DNA from 3 places in the Streptomyces sp. V1I1 genome. Region 2 is predicted to be linked to each of the others. Evidence: riboswitches for the same ligand, from Rfam matches in the RefSeq annotation. Region 2 holds a riboswitch; each other region holds the start of a gene.

Region 1 (7,485 bases), 3.3 Mb from region 2:
AGGGGCTGGAGGCGGTCGAAACGGTGGCCGTGATCCTCGGGGCGTTCCGGGAGGCTGCCGAGCAGGAGGGTTCGCTCGAAGGGGTCGCCGCGCGTCTTGAGCGGGCGCTGGCGCGTGAGGGCACGCGGCGGGACGAACTGGACGCGGTCGAGGGGTTCACCACCGCCGTGCTCGCCGAGATCCCGCACGGCGAGGGCGTCTTGCGGGTAGTGAACCGGGGCCATCCGGAACCGCTGGTGCTGTACGCCGACGGGGACGTGGACATCCTGGAGCCGACCCAGGCCGCGCTGCCGCTCGGAATGGGCGAACTGGGGGCGTGGCCGGACCGGTCGGATGCGCATCCGCTGCCCCCCGGGGCCACGTTGCTCCTCTACACGGACGGTCTCTCCGAGGCGCGCGACGCGAGCGGCGTCTTCTACGACCCCGGCGAGCGGCTTGCGGGCCGGCTCTTTCCAGGGCCCGAGGAGCTGCTGGACGTGCTCGTCGACGACGTACGACGGCATACGCGCGGTGGGGCCACGGACGACATGGCGCTGCTGGCGGTCAGCCGCCCCACCGAGGGGCAGCCGGACCGCCGCAGGATCGTGCCGGTGGTCAGAGCCCTTGCAGGTTCGGAGCGCCGGAGCAAGTGAAGGCCCATCGCGCGGCGATGGGCCCGACGCAGGACGCGGCCACGTGCCCGACGCGTCCGACGCAGGACCCGGCACCGTGCGTAGTCGAAGCACACCCCTCCGCATAACATTTGAAGCACTGTCAGATGAAGGTCCTGGTCCGAGAGTAGATCAAGTCGCCCGACTCCGGCCGTTTGTGTCCTGGTAAGTCCCTGTCAAAGTCGTTAATGATCAGTCGGAACAGCTTGGAATACGACCCCGGAGTCTATTAACGTTCGATAACGCAGCGCGGTCGTCCCAGTCGTCGCTAGAGACGGCACCGTGCGCACGCGCCGAATCCCGCAAGGGAACCGGGGAACCACCAATTGGGGTGAATCGGGCACCTTTTGCCGCTCTTTCCGCGGTCGAGGCGCTCGTAGGAGACCTTCCTGCTCCGAACCCGTCAGCTAACCCGGTAGGCGAGAAGGAAGGAAAGGAGCACGCCTCCGTGGCGTCCAACAAGCCTGCCCCCGAAGCACCCTTCGGAACCCTGGAAACTGAATTCTTCGGCGACGAACCGGCGGAGCGGGCATGGGAGGAATGGAACCCCACCGAGGACTCCGTCCGTCCGGTGCGCGGCCGGCACCGCGTCATGAAGCAGCGCGGCGGGCTCGCCCGCAGCTCCACGGTGCTCGGCGTCGGCGTGATCGCCGCGGTAGGCGCGGGCGGCATGGCCACCGCGCAGGCGAAGCCGCCGGTCTCCATATCGCTCCCCGACTCGATCGCGGACAACCTGCCCGACGCCAAGTCCCTGCCGGGCGTGGGCTCCCTGATGTCCGACGACGCGTCGGACGCCGACGCGGGGAACGTGAACGCGGCCCCGCTCACGGCGATGAGCCTCGCCACGGACTCCGGCACCGAGGCCGGAGTCGACAGGGCGGCCGGCGCCGGTGAGGCGCTGCGCGCCCGCATTCTCCAGCAGGCCGAGCAGCAGCAGGCGGAGGCGGACGCCGAGGCGAAGGCGGCCGCGGAGAAGCTCGCGGCCGAGAAGGCCGCGGCGGAGGCCGCGAAGCAGCAGACCGCGGCGGAGGCCAAGGCCGAGGCCGAGAAGCTCGCGGCCGAGAAGGCCGCGGCGGCCAAGGCGGAGGCCGAGCGGCTGGCCCAGCTCGCGAAAAGCTACGCCCTGCCCACCTCCTCGTACACGATCACCTCCACGTTCGGCGAGTCCGGCTCCATGTGGTCCTCGGGCTACCACACCGGCCTGGACTTCGCGGCTCCGACGGGCACGCCGATCAAGGCGGTGCACAGCGGCACCGTCAAGTCGGCGGGCTGGTCCGGCTCTTACGGCTACCGCACGGTGCTGGAGCTCGAAGACGGCACGGAGGTCTGGTACGCCCACCAGTCCTCGATCTCGGTCAGCGCCGGCCAGAAGGTGACGACGGGCGAGACGATCGGCCGCGTCGGCGCGACGGGCAATGTGACGGGCCCGCACCTGCACCTGGAGGTCCACACGCCGGGCGGGTCGGGGCTCGACCCGATGGCATGGCTGCGTGGCAAGGGTCTCAGCATCTGATCGTGCGCCACAGTCCCCGGCAGCTCTGGCGCACACCCCCCGACGCCAGAGCTGCCGGTACAGCGCGTAGACCGTAGACCGGAAGAGCGCGTAGACCGGAAGAGCGCGTGGACCGGAAGAGCGCGTGGACCGGAAGAGCGCGTGGACCGGAAGAGCGCGTGGACCGGAAGAGCGCGTGGACCGGAATAGCGCGCGCCACCACGGTCGTTGATCAACCCATGACTTCTCTTCGGACCCTCGGTTCGTCCGACATCGCCGTCTCCCCGCTCGCCCTCGGCGGCAATGTCTTCGGCTGGACCGCCGACCAGGCGCAGTCCTTCGCCGTGCTCGACGCGTACGCCGCCGTCGGCGGCAACTTCGTCGACACTGCCGACGCGTACTCCTCCTGGGCGCCGGGCCACGAGGGCGGCGAGTCCGAGACCGTCATCGGCAACTGGCTCGCCGCGCGCGGCAACCGTTCCGACGTCGTCGTCGCGACCAAGGTCGGCGCGCACCCTCAGTACCGGGGGCTCTCCGCCACTACCATCAGGGCCGCGGCCGAGGAATCCCTGAAGCGGCTGCGTACCGACTACATCGACCTGTACTACACGCACTTCGACGACCCGAGGGTCCCCGTCGAGGAGATCATCACCGCCCTCGACCAGCTGGTGCAGGACGGCAAGGTCCGTGCCATCGCCGCCTCCAACCTCAGCGCCGAGCGGCTCCAGGCGTCCCTGGACTTCTCGGAGCGCGAGGGGCTCGCCCGTTATGTCGCGCTGCAACCGCACTACAACCTCGTCTCCCGCGACACGTACGAAGGCGGGCTGCGGGACACCGCCGCCCGTGCCGGGCTCGCCGCCGTCCCCTACTCCGCGCTCGCCTCCGGCTTCCTCACCGGCAAGTACCGGCCGGGTGTGCCGGTGGACAGCGCACGGGCCGCGGGCGCCGGCAAGCATCTGGAGACCGGGCGGGGTTTGGCGGTCCTCGCCGCGCTCGACAAGGTCGCCCGGGCCCGTGGCGCGCAGGTCGCGACCGTCGCGCTCGCCTGGCTGGCCGCGCAGCCGACAGTCGTCGCGCCGATCGCCTCGGCCCGCACGGTCGAGCAGCTGCCCGCGCTGACCGCGGTCGCCGAGCTGGAGCTGACGGCCGACGAGCTGGCCGAGCTGACCGCGGCGTCGGCGAGCTAGCCGCGGTACGGGTTGTAGCCGCCGTAGTCGCGGTACGGCGGCGGCGTCCACACCCGGCCCGTCGCCCGTGCCGCGTACGTCAGCGCGGGACCGGCGACGTCCTTGCGCTGCCACAGGTGGTGCAGCAGCTCCTGCTCGCGCTCCGCGAAGTCCGGGCCCGCCGCGCCGCGGTGGGCCCGGTGGCGCAGAAAGGCCAGGGACGTCGCGAACCGCTGGTACTCCGACACCGCGTGTGCGGCGGCCGGTCCGTGCGCACGCCGGGCGACGTCGCGGGCCATCGTGCGCGCCCGCATCGAGGAGAGCGCGCGCGGCTCGGCGGCGGTCAGCCAGCCGGCCGCGGCGTACGCGGGCAGCTCGGTGGATATCGTGCGCAGTTCGCGCTGCCGGGTCCAGACCGTCAGCCAGGTCAGCAGCCCGAAGACAGGGACCATGAACGCTCCGTACACGGCGTAGAAGCCCCACGGGCCGAAGAGCGACGACGAGCCGTTCCACAGGGCGTGCATGCCCATGGCGAGGGCGAGGCCGAGCAGCGGCAGCGCGATCCGGCGGATGCGCTGGCGCTGGGCGGCGAGCGCGGCGATCCCGAAGCCGATGCCGGTCAGCACGGTGAAGAGCGGGTGCGCGAACGGCGACATGACGACGCGTACGAAGAAGGTCGCCGCGGTCACCGAGGCGAACCCCGATGTGCCTATCTCCTGGTCCTCGCCGAAGGCGCTGCCCAGGTAGAGGATGTTCTCGGTGAAGGCGAAGCCGGTCGCGGTGAAACCGGCCACGACCACGCCGTCGACGATCCCGGTGAAGTCCCGTCTGCGGAAGATGAAGATCAGCAGGATCGCCGTGGCCTTCGCGCTCTCCTCGACGATCGGGGCGATCACCGTCGCGCCGAGCGTGTCCGCGCTCGCCGGATCGGCGGTGGCGGTGGCTATCCAGCGGGTCGCGAAGGTGTTCGCGATGATCGCGACGAGGGCGGCGGCGAAGGCGCCCCAGGCGAAGGCGAACAGAAGGTTCTTCCAGGGACCCGGCTCGACCCGGTCCAGCCAGCGGAAGGCCGCGGCGAGGAGCGGGACGGGAAGGGTCGCGAGGCCGAGACCGACCAGGAAGCCCTGGGTGCCGGTCTGTTCGCGTACGAGCGCGAGGATGACGAGGCCGGAGAGGGCGAGGAGGGTGATCAGCGCCCCCGCCCGTACCGCCCTGTTGCGCCAGAGCTGGGAGGCGCGGCGCGGTTTGTAGCGCCAGCGGGCACGCTCCGGCACAGCGGCGAGCAGCTCGGCGAGGTGCTGCTGCTCGAACGCCGGGACCGCCGGATGCGGTGCGGGTTCCTGCGGGGGCGACTCGGACACCCAATGACCCTAACGAGGGTCACTGACAACTGGCGACGGTGTCCGGGATGCTACTCAGGGTTACGCGGGCCCCAACGGGCGGCGGAACAGCAGGTCGTGCACCTTGTGACCCTTGTCCAGGCCCTGTCCTTCGAATCGGGTGAGCGGGCGGAAGGCGGGGCGCGGGGCGTAGCCGCCGTCCTCCTGGGTGTTCTCGAAGTCCGGGTGCGCGGAGAGCACCTCGAGCATCTGCACGGCGTACGGCTCCCAGTCGGTCGCGCAGTGCAGGATCGCGCCGGGCTTCATGCAGGTGGCGGCGAGGGAGAGGAACTCGCGCTGGATCAGCCGCCGCTTGTGGTGCCGCTTCTTGGGCCAGGGGTCGGGGAAGAAGACACGCAGCCCGTCGAGCGAGCGGGGCGGGAGCATCTCCCGCAGGAGGATGATCGCGTCGCCGTTGGCCACCCGGATGTTGGACAGTCCGTTCCGCTCTGCGAGACCGAGGAGGTTGCCCTGGCCGGGGGTGTGGACGTCGACGGCGAGAATCCCGGTGCCGGGGTCCGCGGCGGCCATCTGCGCGGTGGCCTCGCCCATCCCGAACCCGATCTCCAGGACTACGGGCAGCCCGCCGAACATCTCCTCGAGGTCGAGGACGCGATGCCCGTCGATGTCGAGGCCCCAGACGGGCCACAGCCGCTGAAGCGCATCGCCCTGCCCGGCGGTCACCCGGCTCCGCCGGGGCTGGAAGCTGCGGATACGCCGCTCATGGTGCGACCCGGCGGGATCGGCGACGGGCCCGCCGGGAAAGCGGGGCTCGCGGTTGGCGCGGATGGGGGCCGGGGGGCCGTCGGGGGTGTGGTTTCGGAGCTCAGACACAGTGGCGTCAATTCTACGGGGGCGTGGGGGTGGGTCCGGGGCCGCCCGGCAGTCGGCTTTGTCCGACAACGACCGGACGCTTTGTCCGCCAACGCCGGACGCTTTGAAATTACCGGGCGCCTTGAAATCAAGCGTCGAGCGGCAGGGCCCGCGCGGGGCTAGCGGCGCGACTGGGCCAGGCTGCCGCCCGTCAGCGCGGTCAGGGCCCTGCGCGCCACCTCGCGGCCGATCGGCAGCGACGCCGTCGCCGCGGGGGACGGCGCGTTCAGCACATGCACCGTCCGCGGGGCCTCGCGGATCAGGAAGTCGTCCACCAGTGTCCCGTCCCGCAGCACCGCCTGTGCCCGCACCCCCGCGGGGGCCGGGCGCAGATCGTCCTCAGTCACCACCGGGAGCAGCCTCCGCACCGCCGTCGCGAACGCCCGCCTCGAAAGCGAGCGGTGCAGCTCCCCCGCCCCGTACCGCCAGTGCCTGCGGGCGATCCGCCAGGAACCCGGCCAGGCCAGCGTCTGTGCCATGTCCCGGAGGCGGACCGCCGACCAGCTGTAGCCCTCGCGGGCCAGCGCCGGGACCGCGTTCGGCCCGACGTGGACGCCGCCGTCGATGCCGCGGGTGAGGTGGACCCCGAGGAACGGGAAGGCCGGGTCCGGGACGGGGTAGACCAGGCCCCGGACCAGCTCGGGCCGCGTCAGCTCGTAGTACTCGCCCCGGAAGGGGACGATCCGCATCCCTGGCTCGTCGCCCGCCAGCCGTGCGACCCGGTCGCAGTGCAGTCCCGCGCAATTAACGAGCACCCGCGCCCTGATCACCGCCCCCGATGCCGTACGCACCGCGACGCCCCAGCTGCGGCGGTCGATCGCGGCGGCCTCCTCGCCGTACCTGATGTCCGCGTCGGACGCGGCCCCCAGCTGCGCCGCCACCGCCCCGAAGTCGCACACTCCGGTGGTGCCGACCCGGATCGCCGCGAGGCCCCGCACCTGCGGCTCGTACTCCACGATCTGGGCGGGGCCCAGCTCCCGCACCGGAATGCCGTTCTCCCGGCCGCGCTGGACCAGTGCGTGCAGCCGCGGCAGCTCGTCCCGGCCGGTGGCCACGATCAGCTTTCCGGTGACCTTGTGCTCGATGCCGTACTCCGCGCAGAACTTGACCATCTCGGCCGCCCCGCGCACCGCGAACCGAGCCTTGAGCGACCCCGGCCGGTAGTAGATCCCGCTGTGGATCACTCCGCTGTTCCGGCCGGTCTGGTGCCGCGAGGGACCGGGCTCCTTCTCCAGGACCGTCACCCGGGTGCCGGGAGCCGCGCGCGTGAGCGCATACGCAGTCGACAGGCCGACGATCCCGCCGCCGATCACCAGCACGTCACAGTCGAAACCATGCCCATGGCTCTGCCCGTAGCCATGCGCGAAGTCCTGCCCGGACGCCGTCACCGCGTCACCTCCCACCCCGATAGTGCACTGGCCCACTGACAATGCCCTTAAACCAGGTGAGCCGGGTTGCGCGCCATCGGCCAGTAGTCCTACGCCGGAGCCACCAGCAGCGGCCGGGCCCGCTCCCGCAGCTCCACCACCCTCGGCTCGTCGCCGTACGGCTCCAGCCGGTGCAGCAGATCCCGTACGTACTCCGTGGTCCGCGCCGAGGAGATCCGCCCCGCGACCTCCACCGCGCGCGTGCCCGCCGCGCACGCCGCGTCCAGGTTTCCCGACTCCAGTTCGGCGACGGCCGACACCACGAGCCGCAGCCCGTGCGAGCGCACGAACTCCTCCGTGGGCCGCGACAGTGCCTGCTCGGTGAAGCGCCGCACCTGGCGCGGCGCCTTCAGATCGCGGTAGCACTCGGCGGCGTCCGCGGCGAACCTGTCGTACGAGTAGAAGCCCAGCCAGGACGGGTCCGCGTCGCCCTCCCGCGAGCGCTCCAGCCAGCCCTCCGCCGCCTTCAGCGCGGCCCCCGACGCCGGCGCGTCGCTC
Region 2 (7,485 bases):
GGCCGGATACCGTGAGCGGTTCGGCCGCCACCCGGTCGAGGACTTCCGGTTCGAGCTCGACCGCTTCGCCGCCCTCGGCTGGCTCGACGAGAACGCTGGGCCCGACCGGCTGAGGCTGACCGCCGAGGGTCTGGCCTACTCCGACGCCGTGGGCCCGGAGCTCTTCTCCCCCGCCGTGCGCGCCGACATGGCCGCGTACGAACTCAAGTGAGGCTGAGCCGTGGACCTGACGATCCTCTACCGGGGCCCGCTGGCCTCCTGCGACTACGACTGCCCGTACTGCCCCTTCGCCAAGCGGCACGACAGCTCCGAGCAACTGCGTGCCGACCGCTCCGCGCTCGAACGCTTCGCCGCCTGGGCGTCCGAGCAGACGGACGACCAGCTGTCGATTCTGTTCACGCCGTGGGGCGAGGGTCTGGTCCGCTCCTGGTACCGCCGCACCCTCACCGAGCTTTCCCGGCTGCCGCACATCCGCCGGGTCGCCATCCAGACGAACCTCAGCTGCCGCACCGGCTGGGTCGCGGACGCCGATCTCGACGCCCTCGCGCTCTGGTGCACGTACCACCCGGGCCAGACTCCGTACGACCGCTTCCTCGGCAAGTGCCGTGACCTGTCCGGGCGCGGGGTCCGGTTCAGCGTCGGGGTCGTCGGCTTCCCCGGGCATTTGGCCCAGGCCCGCCGCCTGCGCGCCGATCTGCCCTCGCCCGTCTACCTCTGGGTGAACGCGGCCGAGGGACGCAGCTACACCGACGCCGAGGCCGCCGAGTGGACGGACATCGACCCGTTCTTCCCGTACAGCCGCGATCCGCACCGCTCGGCAGGGCTCCCGTGCCGGACGGGCGAATCGGTGATCTCGGTAGACGGTGACGGCACGGTGCGGCGCTGCCACTTCGTGCGGGACGAGCTGGGCAATCTCTACGACGGCTCCTACCGGCGGGCGCTGCGCCCGCGCGGCTGTCCGTCGGCCGTCTGCGACTGCCATATCGGCTATGTCCATCTGGAGGCGCTGCCGCTGTACGACGTGTTCGCGGGCGGTGTCCTGGAGCGGATCCCGGCCGTGCCCGCCGCTACTCAGCCGTCGTGCGGAGCGGGAAAGCCGATCCCCGTCAGCCTCACAGCACCTCGGCGCGCAGCCGGTGCATAGCGGCCGTGCCGCGGTCGGGGTCGCGGGCGCCGCGCACCCCGCCCCGCTGCCGTCACAGGGGCAGCAGGTTCGGGCGCTTGGCCTCGACGTGGTCGCCGGAGCTCTCGCCGCGCAGCCGTCGGCCGATCCACGGCACCAGGTGCTCGCGCGCCCAGTGGATGTCGTCACGGCGCACTTCGAGCGGGCCGCGCGGCGGCTGGGGCGGCCACGGCTGGTCGGGGTCGGCGGGCACATCGAGTCCGAGTACCTGGGCGGCGCGCAGCGCGACCCGGGTGTGTCCCTCGGGCGACAGATGCAGCCGGTCGGTGTCCCAGGCCCGCCTGTCCTGGACCGACTTGAGCGACCAGAGGTCGAGCACGGGGCAGTCGTAGCGGTCGGCAATGGCCCGTACATGCGCGGTGTACGTGGCGATCTTGCCGCGCAGATGGCGCAGCACCGGCACCCCGCGCGTGTCGAATCCGGTGGTCACCATGACCGTGCCGATCGCGCTCGTGAGGTCGGCGACGGCGCGCTCGAAGCGCTCGGCCACGTCGTCGGGGTCGGTGCCAGGCCGGATGATGTCGTTGCCGCCGGCGCAGAACGTCACCAGATCCGGGGCGAGTTCCTTCGCCCTCGGCACCTGCTCCTCGACGATCTGGTCGAGGAGACGCCCGCGTACGGCGAGGTTCGCGTACCTGAAGGTGTGCTCCGGCGTCCGGTCGTCGAGCAGGACCGCGAACCGGTCCGCCCAGCCGACGTACATCCCGGTCGGACCCGGGTCTCCGACGCCTTCGGTGAAGCTGTCACCGATAGCCGCGTACGACCCGAATGCACCCTTTTTCCCTGTTCTCGAATCGTCTGCCACGAGGCCACATCTTTCCCTTACGGATGTGACCTACGCGACCGTAAGGAAGGGTTGACGAGGGGTGATCTTTGCCACCGGTCAAGTTTCGTCCAACCCGGAATACGCCGACTCCCCCGCGCCGCCGGACGGGGGGAGTCGAGAACGGTGTGCTGTCTGTGCCTCAGATGGAGACGCCGTACTGGCGCAGGTACGCCAGCGGGTCGACGTCCGAGCCGTAGCTCGGGCCGGTGCGGATCTCGAAGTGCAGGTGCGGGCCGCTGGAGTTGCCGGTGGAACCGGAGAGGCCGATCTGCTGGCCGCCGCTCACGCTCTGGCCGGCGGATACGGCGAGCGAGGAGAGGTGGGCGTACTGCGAGTAGGTGCCGTCGCTGTGCTGGATGACGACCTCGTTGCCGTACGCGCCGCCCCAGCCGGCGGAGACGACGGTGCCCGCGCCGACGGCCTTGACGGTGGTGCCGGAAGAGGCCGCGAAGTCGACACCGGTGTGGTAGCCGCTGGACCACATGGCGCCGGTCATGCGGTAGGGGGTGGTGACGTTCGCGCCGTCGACGGGGGCGGTGAAGCCGGAGCTGCTGATCTGCGAGGCGCTCGCGGAGTCGCCGGAGGAGGACTGCGCGGAGGAGTCCGAGCCGGAGTCGGAGGAGCCCTTGGACTTCGACTTGGCCTTCGACTCGGCCTTCGACTCGGCCTTGGACTCGGACCGGTCCTGGCTCTCCTGGCGCGGCTGCGCCTTCTCCGGAGCCTTCGCCTTCGACTTCGCGCCGAGGGTCAGCTTGAGGCCCGGGTGGATCAGCGACGGGTTGTCGCCGACCTGCTCACGGTTGTCCTCGTACAGCTTCTTCCAGCCGCCGCGCACATCGTGCTCCTTGGCGATCTTGGCCAGGTAGTCACCGGAGACGACGGAGTACGTGGTGGGGACGGCGGCCGGCTTGGCTGCCGCCGGGGCCGCGGCGGCGGTCACTGCCGTAGCGGGCGCCACGGCGGGAGCGGCCTTGCCCGCCGCGTGGGCGCCGGTGGCACCCATCAGCGGAAGCGCGATGGCGGCGCCACCCGTGCCGGCGGCGACGAAGCCGCGCGTGATCGGGCTGGTCTTGGGACGGCGGTGCTTACCCTTTGCGGGCATGGCGCATTCCTCTCCGGCGCCTACGAGGTGAGCTGTCGGGTTCGGGCTGGAGATGCCCGGCCGCGCAAATGCGCGACTTAACCCCGAGCCGTCCGGAACTCCGGAATGGCGAACTACCTGGGTCCCCCGCTCCTGCCACGCGTGGGTGGATTTTTCGAATTCCGGTCGGCGGCAGGATTAGGCGGTCCGTCCGGATTGACGGGAACGTAAGCGAGACGGACGGGCGGGTACAAGCCATCACTTTCCCGGGCCAATGATCCGTGCGATATCGCCGCAGAATTCCGGTTACGCTCCGTAAAATGTGGATCTCGACCGGATCTCAACTACCCTTCCGGCAACGGAGTTCGGCTCCGACGGACCACCACACACCGTCACGGATATGATCCTGCTCACGGGCCGGACCCCATCTCCCCTGTATACGGGGCACGTTATGCCGAACGGGCCAATTCGGACAGAAGCGTCATTTAATGACGATCGACCGATCACTCTCACTTGCCCCCTATTCCTGCCAGCATCGCAGGAATTCTTCCGCGAACCGCCACCCCCGCTCGGCGACTAGCCCCCCTCCTCTACCGCAAAACTGGACAAAATGCCGTCGTCGACGATCGACGGGGTCTCCGAAGGGTGGAGCCGGTCCGCGGAGGCCACGGGGGCGTCGTAGCGAAGGACGCCGCGATCGCGCCGAACCGGAGGTGCCCGCGGCGCGCGGGATGAGTGCAGGACGAAGATCCTGAATTCGGTGTCGCCGAAGGCGAAAATCGGTTCCTCGAAATCCGCGGCAGGCTTGAGCCGGAGCAGTCGCCGAAATTCGTTGCAGCGGGCTACGGAGGTAAGCCGCGCCCCGGCGAGTCGAATCAGCGGCGGCGCAGCCGGATCACGGTGGCGTCCATGTCGCCCTTGAGCCCGGGGTGCAATCCGTGGTGCAGGAGTACGGCCCCCCGGTGTACGGCGCCGGTGTCCAGGCACTCGTAGGCGGCTGCCGGGTCGAGGCCGCGCAGCCTGAGCCTGGGCGGCTGCTCGCCGTAGTGCTGTGCCTGGAGCCAGGCGAGGACAACGCTCTCGTCGCCGCGTACGTACTGCACGGCGCTCAGCCCGCCCTCGGGCGCCCGCAGCCGATGCAGCTCGCCGTGCTGCACCAGCGGCCTGATCTTCTTGTACAGGTCCACCCAGCCGCGTGCCTCGGCGAGTTCCTCATCGGTCCACTCGGTGAGGTCGCCGCCGACCCCGAGAACACCGGCCATCGCGCTGACGAAGCGGAAGCGGAGCGTGCTGAACCGGCCGTTGAGCTGGACGTTGGGGCTGTCGGTGACCCAGGCCGCCATGACCCGAGCCGGGTGCAGCTGGGTGAAGCCCTGCTGGATGGCGAGGCGGTCCAGCGGATCGGTGTTGTCGGAGGTCCACACCTGGTCGGTGCGGGAGAGGATGCCGAGGTCGATCCGGCCGCCGCCGCCCGAGCACGACTCGAAGGCGACGGACGGATGCGCGGCCCGCAGCCGGTCAAGGAGTGCGTACAGCGCGTGCACATGCTCGACCCACAGCTTCTGCGGGTACTCCTCGCCGGGCCAGCCGGCGTCCGTGAAGCAGCGGTTGAAGTCCCACTTCACATAGTCGATGGGCGCGCTGCTGAGCAGCGTGTCCAACTGCTCCCAGAGATAGGCCTGTACGTCCTCGCGCGCGAGGTTCAGCACGAGCTGGTTGCGGAATTCGGTCCTGGCGCGGCCCGGGTGGTGCTGCACCCAGTCGGGGTGCGCGCGGTAGAGGTCGCTGTCTGCGTTGACCATCTCCGGCTCGACCCAGATGCCGAACTGCATTCCCAGCGCGTGCACTTCGTCGGCGAGCGGCCCCAGCCCCTTCGGGAAGCGCTCGGCGTTGGGCGTCCAGTCGCCGAGCCCGGCGCGGTCGCTGGTGCGCTGCCCGAACCACGCGTCGTCCACCACGAACAGCTCGACGCCCATGGCCGCGGCCCGCTGCGCGAGCGCCCGCTGCTGCTCCTCGGAGATGTCGAAACCGGTCGCTTCCCAGGAGTTGTAAAGGACGGGCCGCTCGGTCGCCGCGTCGGGGATGACATGCGCCAGCTGCCAGGCGTGCCAGGCCCGGCTGGCCCCGCCGAATCCGCCGTCGGTCCACAGCCCGGCGAAGACGGGCGAGGTGTACGACTGCCCGGGCGCGAGCCGCAGCAGTCCCGATTCGTCGTAGCCCGCGCCGCCGGTGATCTGCACGAGACCGTCGGGCAGCTGCTGTACGGAGATCCGCCAGGACCCGGACCAGCCGAGGGCACAGGCGTACACCTCGCCTCGCTCCTCCGTGGCCCCCTCCGCGTCCAGCGCGACCCACGGCAGATGCTGGTGCCCGGTGTGGCCGCGACGGCTGCCGATCACCTTCTCGCCGTACGTCAGCTCCGACCGTACGAGCAGCGACTCGGCGGCCCAGCGGCCGTGCAGCTGGCTGAGCCGCCAGCGGTCGCGCTGCGGCAGCGTCCAGGCGGCGGCGTCGGCCCGCAGCAGCTCCAGGTCGGGGCCGTCGCCCTCGTGGGCGACGGTGACCCAGCGCTCGATGATGTCCGCGTCGTCGCGCATCCGGTGGTGCAGGGTGAGGCCGAGGCCGTGTACGGCATCGGTGAAGCGGAGCCGCAGTTCGTCGCCGTCCACCGCGTGACCGGCGAAGGTCCACTCCGTGCCGCGTACTTCTGGCGTACGGACGGAGAGCGCCGGGCGTACGAAGCGGGGTCCGCCCTCGACCGGGTACTCCTCGTGCCCGTCGAGCTGCGACTCGAAGGGCCAGTAGGGCGGCAGTACCCGGTCCGCGAGCGCCTCCGCGTCGGCGCCGGAAATCCGGGAGCCCCAATGGAGATGCAGCAGTTCGTCGTCGTCCGTGAGGTGCAGCGCATAACTGCTCGTGGGTCCGGAGAGAACCCACGTACGCCCCTTGCCAACGCTCTCGATCATCCCGACCCCTCAGATACTCACAGGTCCGCACAGGCCCGCACATCATCCGACGTGGACCGCTGCCGGTGCAACGGCCTTGCGGGAGACGGTCGAGATGATTGCCTGATGAAGCGGTGTCGTATCGTCGGGAACGCGCCATCGTCGGCGAGCAGCGCCGACGGCAGTTCACTTCAGGAGCCCCCGTGACGCAGCAGCTGCCGCAGGTCCCGTCGACAGAGCCGGAACTGGCCGGAGTGCGCAACTTCCGGGACGTGGGCGGCCTGCCGACAGTGGACGGCAGGAAAGTGCGGCACGGCCGGCTCTTCCGCAGCGGCCATCTCGCGCACGCGACCGGGTCCGACGCCTCGTTCCTCAGCACGCTGGGCCTGCACACGATCTTCGACTTCCGCAACGCGGCGGACATGCGGCTGGAGGGCCCCGACGTCGAGCTGCCCGGCGTACGCAATGTGAATCTGCCGCTGACCGACCCGGCCGACGGCGCCGAGTTCTGGAAGATGGTCCGGGACGGCGACCTCGACCAGCTGCGGTCGATCCTCGCGGACGGCAAGGCGGCGGGGCGGATGTCGGCCTCGTACCGGACGATCATCAAGCAGCGCACCGCCGAGCACAGCAGGGTCCTGCACGCGCTCGCGGAGGACAGCGTCCCGGCCCTGATGCACTGCGCGGCGGGCAAGGACCGCGCCGGTCTGTCGGTAGCCGTCTCGCTGCTGGCGGTCGGCGTCGAGCGGGAGGCCATCGAGGCGGACTACCTCAAGTCCAATGACCCGCACCGCCGTTACCTCGTCCGGCGCAGCGACAATTCCCCGGCCGCGACGTCCCCGGAAGTGATGGAGCTGCTGTCCCCGCTCTTCGACGCGCGGGCCGAGTACCTGAGCGCGGCCTTCGAAACGATCGAGCAGACCTGGGGCACCACCGAGCGCTACCTCACCGAGGGCCTGAAGGTGAGCCCGCAGACGCGCGAGCGGCTGCGCGACCGGCTCCTCGACGAGGCCTGAGCCGGGCTCACCGGTTCCGCGCTACTGGTTCTGGCCGCCCAGCAGGAAGAGCAGATAGAGGAAGGCGGCGAAGAGATGACCCGCCACCAGGTAGGCGAAGAGCCGGATCACCAGCCCTCGGGGGAACTTCCCCTCTTCGTTGTGCTTGGACATAGCAGACCTCTCACGTGTGTCAGGCATGCGGATGGATGTCGGGGCTCTGCAGCAGCGTGTGTACGAAGAGCAGCCGGACCCCGTCGGGCGTGGCCGCCGCGATGCGGTGCGGGGTCATGGAGTCGAAGTGCGCGCTGTCCCCGGGGCTCAGATCGTGCACCGCTTCGCCCAGGCCCAGCCGCAGCCGCCCGTCGAGGACATACAGCCACTCCTCGCCGGGATGCACCCGGACCACATCGCCCTGGCTGCCGTACGGGACCACCAGCCGCAGGGCCTGCATC
Region 3 (7,485 bases), 3.8 Mb from region 2:
GGACAATCGTCATCCGCCGGTCGAGATCGGCCAACTCACCGGTGGCCGGGTCCGCGTCGGCGACAAGCAGCCGGATGGAGTTCGTACCGCAGTCGATGGCGGCGACCCGGGTCACTTCTCGTCCCCTTCTTCGAACGGCGTGACGCACGGGCCCTTGCGCCACCACTCGGGCAGCATCGCGATCGCCTCGTCGCCCAGCGGATTGACGCCGGGTCCCGCCGCGAGCGAGTGGCCGACCAGGACGTGCAGGCACTTCACCCGGTCCGGCATGCCGCCCGCGCTCGGGAAGCCCTCCAGCACCTCGATGGCGTCACGGCGTGCGATGTAGTCCTCGTGGGCGGCGCGGTACTTGGCGGCCAGCTCAGGGTCGGTCGCGAGGCGCTCGTTCATCTCCCTCATCACGCCGTTGGCCTCCAGCGTGCCGATCGCCGAGGCGGCCCGCGGGCAGGTCAGGTAGTACAGCGTCGGGAAGGGGGTGCCGTCGGGAAGCCGCGGCGCGGTCTCGACGACGTCGGGCTGACCGCACGGGCAGCGGTGCGCGATGGCGCGCAGTCCGCGCGGCGGACGGCCGAGCTGCTTCTTGAACGCGGCGGTCGATGTCCGCGTCGGTGGGCTCGGTCGGGGCGGTGGTGGGAGGGGGCGTTTCCATGCCTGCCTTGGTTCTACTTGGTTCCAGCGGTGCTTCTGTGTGGCTGCTGCTTGCCGCGGCTGCTACTTGGTGCGGTCGGCGTTGTCGACGCCGTCCCAGACGTTCGAGTACCAGGGGCGGTCGGTCGCCCCCTCTTCGGTGCGGCGCTTCTCGGCGGCCTCGGGGTTGATCATGATGTAGCCGGTCTCTCCCGGCAGCACGAGATGCAGGTGCTCGCGGGCGAGGCGCCGGATGTACATGTCGTCCTGGAGCCGCGCCTTCTCGTCCCTCAGCCGCTCTACCTGCTCCTCGGCGTCCGCCATCCGCCGCTCCTGGTCGGCGATGTCGGCGCGCTGGGAGACGTACTGCCGCATCGGATAGGCGAGCGCGACGGCCAGCGAGCAGACCACCAGGGCCAGAAAGGCCGCGCGGCCGGTGAGCCGGGAGCGGCGGGCCTGCCTGCGGTTCTGCGACCGGTAGACGCGAGCCGCGGTCTGCTCGCCGAGCAGCCGAATCCTGGTCGCGGTGGAGAACCGATCGCGGTCCTGCCCGGCCATGTCCCGCCTCCCCATTACGTACCTACGTCCCCGGACACGGTACGGGACCGCGGCCGGGGACGTACGTAAGGGAGAGCGTCAGCCCTTGCTGTGCTTATTAGTTCGCATAGCGAAACCGCGGAAACGCCGAGCGGCCCGCGTACACCGCGGCGTCGTCGAGGATCTCCTCGATGCGCAGCAGCTGGTTGTACTTGGCGACGCGCTCGGAGCGGGCCGGGGCGCCGGTCTTGATCTGGCCGCAGTTGGTGGCGACGGCCAGGTCGGCGATGGTGACGTCCTCGGTCTCGCCGGAGCGGTGAGACATCATGCACTTGAAGCCGCTGCGCTGGGCGAGCTCGACGGCGTCCAGGGTCTCGGTCAGCGAACCGATCTGGTTGACCTTGACGAGCAGGGCGTTCGCGGCGCCGTCGTCGATGCCGCGGGCGAGGCGCTCCGGATTGGTGACGAAGAGGTCGTCGCCGACGATCTGGACCTTGGTGCCCAGCTTGTCGGTGAGGACCTTCCAGCCGGCCCAGTCGTCCTCGAACAGCGGGTCCTCGATGGAGACGAGCGGGTACGCCGCGACGAGCTCCTCGTAGTACTCCGTCATCTCGGCGGCCGAGCGGGACTTGCCCTCGAACTCGTACGAGCCGTCCTTGTAGAACTCGGACGCGGCGACGTCGAGCGCGAGCGCGATGTCCTTGCCGGGGGCGTAGCCGGCTTCCTTGATGGCCTCGAGGATCAGGTCCAGCGCGGCGCGGTTGGAGTCGAGGTTCGGCGCGAAGCCGCCCTCGTCGCCCAGGCCGGTGGACAGACCCTTCTGCTTCAGGACCTTCTTGAGGGTGTGGTAGACCTCGGCGCCCCAGCGCAGGGCCTCGGAGAAGGACTCCGCGCCGATCGGGGCGATCATGAACTCCTGAATGTCCACGTTGGAGTCGGCGTGCGAGCCGCCGTTCAGGATGTTCATCATCGGAACGGGCAGCAGGTGCGCGTTCGGGCCGCCCAGGTAGCGGAAGAGCGGCAGGTCGGAGGCCTCGGAGGCGGCGTGCGCCACGGCGAGGGAGACGCCGAGGATCGCGTTGGCGCCGAGCGAGGACTTGTCCGGGGTGGCGTCCAGGTCGAACATCGCCTGGTCGATCAGGCGCTGCTCGGTGGCGTCGTACCCGACGAGTTCCGGGCCGATCTGCTCGATGACGGCGAGGACGGCCCTCTCGACGCCCTTGCCCTGGTAGCGGTTCTGGTCACCGTCGCGGAGCTCAAGAGCCTCGAACGCACCGGTGGAGGCGCCGGACGGAACAGCAGCACGACCCGTGCTGCCGTCGTCGAGGCCAACCTCGACCTCGACCGTGGGGTTGCCTCGGGAGTCCAGGATTTCCCGGGCTACGACGACGTCGATGGACGGCACGAGCATCTCCTTCTGGGATGTGACGCTAAATGTGACGCAAGCAGTGGGACTCAAGCAGTGCGGGGCAGTGCAGGGGTCTCCTTGGCCTTGCGACAAGAGCCTAACCGGCTCCGGGGCATCGGTCGGCCGGTGCCCGCCCGCTGGGACGGAAAAGGGCATGAACAGGCAGTGACAAGGCAGAACCCCGGCCCGGCGCGTACGGGGGATGGCGCGCCGGACCGGGGTGGTCTGGGGCCCGGGGGGTCAGCTCGGGCGGAGCCGGGTCGGCCGACTCGGGGGAACCGGGTCAGCCGACTCGGGCGGAGCGGGGTCAGCTCAGGTGGAGCTGCTGGCCCGGGTAGATGACGTCCGCGTCGTCGATGATGTCCTTGTTCAGGTCGAACAGCTTCTGCCAGCCGCCCTTGACCTTCTCGGTCTCGGCGATCTTGCCGAGGGTGTCGCCGGCCTTGACCTTGTACTCGCCGTCGCCCTTCTTGAAGCCCTTGGCCTTCGCGTCGGGCTTCGCCGGGGCGGCGGGGCGCTCGGAGCGGGTGGTGGGAACCTCGGCACGCTTCGGCTGCGCCGGCTGCGTGGTGCCGGCGTCGGCGGCGCCGTCGTTCGCGGCGTTGGACAGGTTGACGCCGCAGTTCGGCCACGCGCCCTTGCCCTGGCCGGCCAGGACCTTCTCGGCGACCGCTATCTGCTGGGACTTGGAGGCCTGGTCGGCGCTCGCGGCGTACTGCGTGCCGCCGTACGCGGCCCAGGTGGAGGGCGAGAACTGCAGGCCGCCGTAGTAGCCGTTGCCGGTGTTGATGGACCAGTTGCCGCCGGACTCGCACTGGGCGACCTGGTCCCACTCGGAGGTGGTCGCGGCGGACGCCGAGGTGGCGCCGAGGAGCGGGGCGGCGACGGCCGCACCGGTGACGCCGGCGATGGCGGCGAAACGCGTAGTCCGATTGAAAACGTTCGGGCGACGGTGCTTGCCCTTGCTGGAGAACAGCATGGAACATCTCCTCACCGACGCCTACGAGGTGAGCTGTCGGGTTCGGGCCAAGTGAGTTGCCCGGCCGCGCGTCCTGCGCGCGGCTTCACCCCAAGCCGGTTGGAGCCGTCGTTCTCAACGGCCGGGGCCGGCGCTTACCTTGGGTCCCCCGCTCCTGCCTTCGGCGCTCTGCGCGACGACTCTCCCCCCGACCGTCGGCAGGATTCGGCGTGACGGTCAGCGGTGCCCGCGGTGGCGAGCGGTCAGACCGTAAACACACCTCTCCCCGATGTTCAAAGGTGAACATCGGGGAGAAATCGCCCATCTCGCCGCCCCAGTCACTCCCGTTTCCGCAGGTGAAGGGCGGAATGAGTGGTTCCGCCGGGCAAGTCACGGCAGTTGGGACAAAGAGACCCTTGTCTCACTTGCACAGACTCGGACATAAGCCCGCGAAACTGACCTCGAACTGGCGGCGAATTACCCCTACTTCACGCCCAGATCGAGGCTCTGGCCAGGAAGAATGAGGTCGGGGTCGGCGCCGACGGTCTGCTGGTTCGCCTCATAGAGCGCGGTCCAGCCGCCGGAGAGCTTCTGCTCGTCGGCGATGACCCACAGACTGTCGCCCGGCCGGACGGTGTACTCACCGGGCGCGGCGTCCGCATTGCCCGTCTCGCCCGCCTCATCCGGGTTGCCCGCATTGTCGCGTGCCGAACCGTCACCTCGCGAGGCATGGCGGCCCGCTTCGCGCTCATTGTCCGTATTGCCCGGCTCGGTCTGCTCCGGGGCGGCCTCGCCGCGGTGCTTGCCGCTGCCGCTGTCGGCGCCGAGCGACGCGTCCGAGCCCGCCGACTCGTCGGGCTCGGCCGACCCGGCAGGGCCCGCGGTCGGCTCGGCAGACGCCGCCGTGGTGGGCTCGGCGGAGGGGTTCGTGGGTATGAGCGACTCGACCGGGGCGCTCTGCCCGGGCGACGGCACGATGCCCGGGTCGACGCCGGTCGCGGCGCCGTCGTTCTTCAGGCCGGCGAGTTCCGCGCAGCCGGGCCACGCCGCGGGGCCCTGCGCGTCGAGGACCTTCTCGGCGACCGCTATCTGCTGCGAGCGGCTGGCGAGGTCGGCGCGGGCCGCGTAGTCCGTACCGCCGAAGTCCTGCCAGGTCTCCTGCGAGAACTGAAGCCCGCCGTAGTGCCCGTTGCCGAGGTCGGCGCTCCACATGCCGCCGCTCTCGCACTCCGCGACGCGGTCCCACACGGAGGCGTCGGCGGCGGAGGCCGAACCGGCGCCGAGAAGGGGGATGGCGATGGCCGATCCCGTCACCCCTGCCGCGACAACAAGGGCAGGAGCCTGACGAGGTCGGCGGTGTCGCCCGTTCCCGGAACGCATGCGGTTGCCTTTCACGTGACTGGTGAGACGACGGTGAACGTAGCCGCATTCGAACGCGAGTCACAAGTCGATGCAGCGGAGATCACGTGAAAGTCACAGTCTTGACAATGCGTCAGATCTGTCGAGCGGTGAACTCAACCGGCAGGGTGCGCAATCCGCGCATAATGAGACCCCCACGCCACCGCAAATCGGCCGGATCGCCCGCAAGCCGCAAGTCCGGCATTCTCCTGAGCAGCGTGGCGAGCGCGGTCTGCCCCTCAAGACGCGCGAGGGGCGCGCCGAGGCAGTAGTGGATGCCGTGCCCGTACCCGAGATGCTGATTGTCGCGCCGGGACAGATCGAGGCTGTCCGGGTCGGCGAACCGCTCCGGGTCCCGGTCGGCGGCCGCGAGTACGACGAGTACGGGATCGCCCGCCGCGATCCGCTGCCCGCCCACGACGAGCGCGTCGGTGGCGAACCGCCAGGTGGCGAGTTCCACGGGCCCGTCGTAGCGCAGGAGTTCTTCGACACCGGCGGCCAGCAGCTCGGTCTCACCGGCGGCGAGGGACGTCTGGAGCCGCTCCCGCTGTTCCGGATGGCGAAGCAGGGCATATACCCCATTGCCGATCAAGTTCACGGTAGTTTCAAAACCCGCGAAGAGAAGGATGAAGGCCATGGCAGCGGCCTCGTTCTCGGTGAGGTGCTCGCCGTGGTCGCTGGCCCGGATCAGCCCCGAGATCAGGTCGTCCCCGGGCTCCTCCCGCTTTCGGTGGATCAGCTCCGCGAGATAGCCCCGCATCTTCTTCACAGAACGGGCGACGCCGCCGCGCGGCCCGCCGCCGTGGCGGATCATCATCCCGGCCCAGTCGCGGAAGTCGTCCTGGTCCTCGCGCGGGACGCCGAGCAAGTCGCAGATGGCATAGATGGGGAGCGGGAACGCGAACTCATGAATCAGGTCCGCCTCCCCCTTCTCCACGAACCCATCAATGAGCCGGTCCGTCAACTCCTGTACGCGCGGGGCGAATTCGGCGACCCGGCGCGGGGTGAACGCCTTCGACACCAGCCGCCGCAGCCGGGTGTGGTCCGGCGGGTCGATGTTCAGCAGATGGGTCATCAGCTCGGCCTTGCGCTCGCCGGGGATCCCCGTCTTCCCCTTGGCGTGGGCGGGCTCGTCGTGATGCGCGGGATTCTTGCTGAGCCGCTGGTCGGCGAGGGCCTGCTTGGCATCGGTGTACCGCGTCACCAGCCATGCCTCGACCCCGCTGGGGAGGGTGGTCCGGTGGACCGGCGAGTTTTCCCGGAGCCACGCATAGGCGGGGTAGGGGTCGGTGGCGAACTCCCAGGTGAACAGCTCGGGCTGAGCGCTCACTCCTGCCCCTCGGCGGCGCGGATCGCGTCCCGGTAGGCGCGGGCCGCTGCGCGCAGGGCGGCCTCGGGGTCGGTGCCGGACTCCTCCGCCCGGACGGCCAGGGCGAGCAGTTCGTAGCCGGTGCCCGGGCCGGCGGGGAGCGGGACGTCGAGGCCGGCGGTACGGACCCGGCCCGCGAGTTTCGCGGCGAGGGCGAGGCCGGGCTGGCCCAGCGGCACGCCGTCCGTCACGGAGTCGCGCTGCTTCTCGATCGCCTTCGTGCGGAGCCAGTGCTCCTTCACGTCCTCCGGCGTCTCGGCGTGCTCGTCGCCGAAGACGTGCGGGTGGCGGTGGATGAGCTTCTCGACGATCGTCCCGGCGACGTCGTCGATGGAGAACGCCTCGGCCCCGTCCTCATCGCGGCCTTCCTGCGCGATGCGCGCGTGGAAGATGACCTGCAGGAGTACGTCGCCGAGCTCCTCGCGCAGCTCGTCGCGGTCGCCGTCCTCGATCGCCTCGACGAGTTCGTACGCCTCCTCGATGCCGTATTTGGCGAGGCCCTTGTGGGTCTGGGTCGACGACCAGGGGCACTCGGCGCGGATCCGGTCCATGACCTGGACGAGGTCGAGGAGACGGGCGCCGGGCAGGTCGTACGAGCCGGGGAGCAGCTCCAGGTCCGGCATCTGCACCCGCCCGGACCCGGCGAGCCGGGCGAGCCCGTCGGTCAGGGCCGTATCGCCCTCGCCGGAGGGGACGACCACGACGGTGCGCCCCCCGGCGCAGGCGTCGACCAGCTCCTGCGCGGTGACGGCCGTTATCTCCACGGCGACACCGGCCTCGCGGAGATACGGCAGCTGGGGGTGGGCCCCGTCGGCGCAGAGCACCCGGTCGGCGGCGTGCAGCGTCTGCCACGCGGGCCAGGACAGCAGCCCGGGCGCGACGCGGTGGCTTGCGGTGAGCAGAACGATTCGGCCGGGGGCGACTGGTGCTTCTGTGGTCACCCCTCGAACCTACCTCGCGCCGTTACGCACCCGCCTCGACGGGCTCCGGCTCCTTGCTGACCTGGGTGATCCACGGGGCCTTGTAGTTGCCGAGCTCGAGTTTCCGGTCGTCCCAGGTGCCGAAGCGGGGGTTGACGTCGATGTCCAGCGCCTTGGCGGCGGTGGTGAATGCCTGGTTCAGCTTCTGCTGGCCCTCGGGGGTGTTGGTCGCGCCGAGGGCTTCGGCGAGCTTGCTGACCAGGATGTC

Evidence for each region. Region 2 has a riboswitch for cyclic di-AMP ahead of QFZ67_RS05400 (M23 family metallopeptidase). Riboswitches for the same ligand answer to the same signal wherever they lie in the genome.
Region 1: it holds a riboswitch for cyclic di-AMP, as region 2 does, so the genes downstream of both, QFZ67_RS20565 (M23 family metallopeptidase) here and QFZ67_RS05400 (M23 family metallopeptidase) in region 2, are expected to answer to the same signal.
Region 3: it holds a riboswitch for cyclic di-AMP, as region 2 does, so the genes downstream of both, QFZ67_RS23095 (transglycosylase family protein) here and QFZ67_RS05400 (M23 family metallopeptidase) in region 2, are expected to answer to the same signal.

The regions. Positions count from the first base shown of each region.
Region 1 is NZ_JAUSZH010000001.1:4,354,338-4,361,822, forward strand. Features, by position in the region: gene QFZ67_RS20560 (PP2C family protein-serine/threonine phosphatase) at 1-632, shown strand, start outside; cyclic di-AMP (ydaO/yuaA leader) riboswitch at 932-1,087, shown strand; gene QFZ67_RS20565 (M23 family metallopeptidase) at 1,099-2,163, shown strand; gene QFZ67_RS20570 (aldo/keto reductase) at 2,382-3,329, shown strand; gene QFZ67_RS20575 (PrsW family intramembrane metalloprotease) at 3,326-4,669, opposite strand; gene trmB (tRNA (guanosine(46)-N7)-methyltransferase TrmB) at 4,730-5,521, opposite strand; gene lhgO (L-2-hydroxyglutarate oxidase) at 5,680-6,948, opposite strand; gene QFZ67_RS20590 (MFS transporter) at 7,038-7,485, opposite strand, start outside.
Region 2 is NZ_JAUSZH010000001.1:1,080,256-1,087,740, forward strand. Features, by position in the region: gene QFZ67_RS05385 (STM4012 family radical SAM protein) at 1-211, shown strand, start outside; gene QFZ67_RS05390 (STM4011 family radical SAM protein) at 221-1,144, shown strand; gene QFZ67_RS05395 (SGNH/GDSL hydrolase family protein) at 1,197-1,988, opposite strand; gene QFZ67_RS05400 (M23 family metallopeptidase) at 2,149-3,111, opposite strand; cyclic di-AMP (ydaO/yuaA leader) riboswitch at 3,116-3,269, opposite strand; gene QFZ67_RS05405 (alpha-galactosidase) at 3,966-6,056, opposite strand; gene QFZ67_RS05410 (tyrosine-protein phosphatase) at 6,239-7,051, shown strand; gene QFZ67_RS05415 (DUF6126 family protein) at 7,073-7,204, opposite strand; gene QFZ67_RS05420 (helix-turn-helix domain-containing protein) at 7,224-7,485, opposite strand, start outside.
Region 3 is NZ_JAUSZH010000001.1:4,890,626-4,898,110, reverse strand. Features, by position in the region: gene QFZ67_RS23115 (Ppx/GppA phosphatase family protein) at 1-115, opposite strand, end outside; partial or broken gene QFZ67_RS23110 (DUF501 domain-containing protein) at 112-649, opposite strand; gene QFZ67_RS23105 (septum formation initiator family protein) at 712-1,185, opposite strand; gene eno (phosphopyruvate hydratase) at 1,283-2,569, opposite strand; gene QFZ67_RS23095 (transglycosylase family protein) at 2,880-3,551, opposite strand; cyclic di-AMP (ydaO/yuaA leader) riboswitch at 3,555-3,727, opposite strand; gene QFZ67_RS23090 (transglycosylase family protein) at 4,014-4,910, opposite strand; gene QFZ67_RS23085 (cytochrome P450) at 5,023-6,258, opposite strand; gene QFZ67_RS23080 (nucleoside triphosphate pyrophosphohydrolase) at 6,255-7,238, opposite strand; gene QFZ67_RS23075 (SurA N-terminal domain-containing protein) at 7,261-7,485, opposite strand, start outside.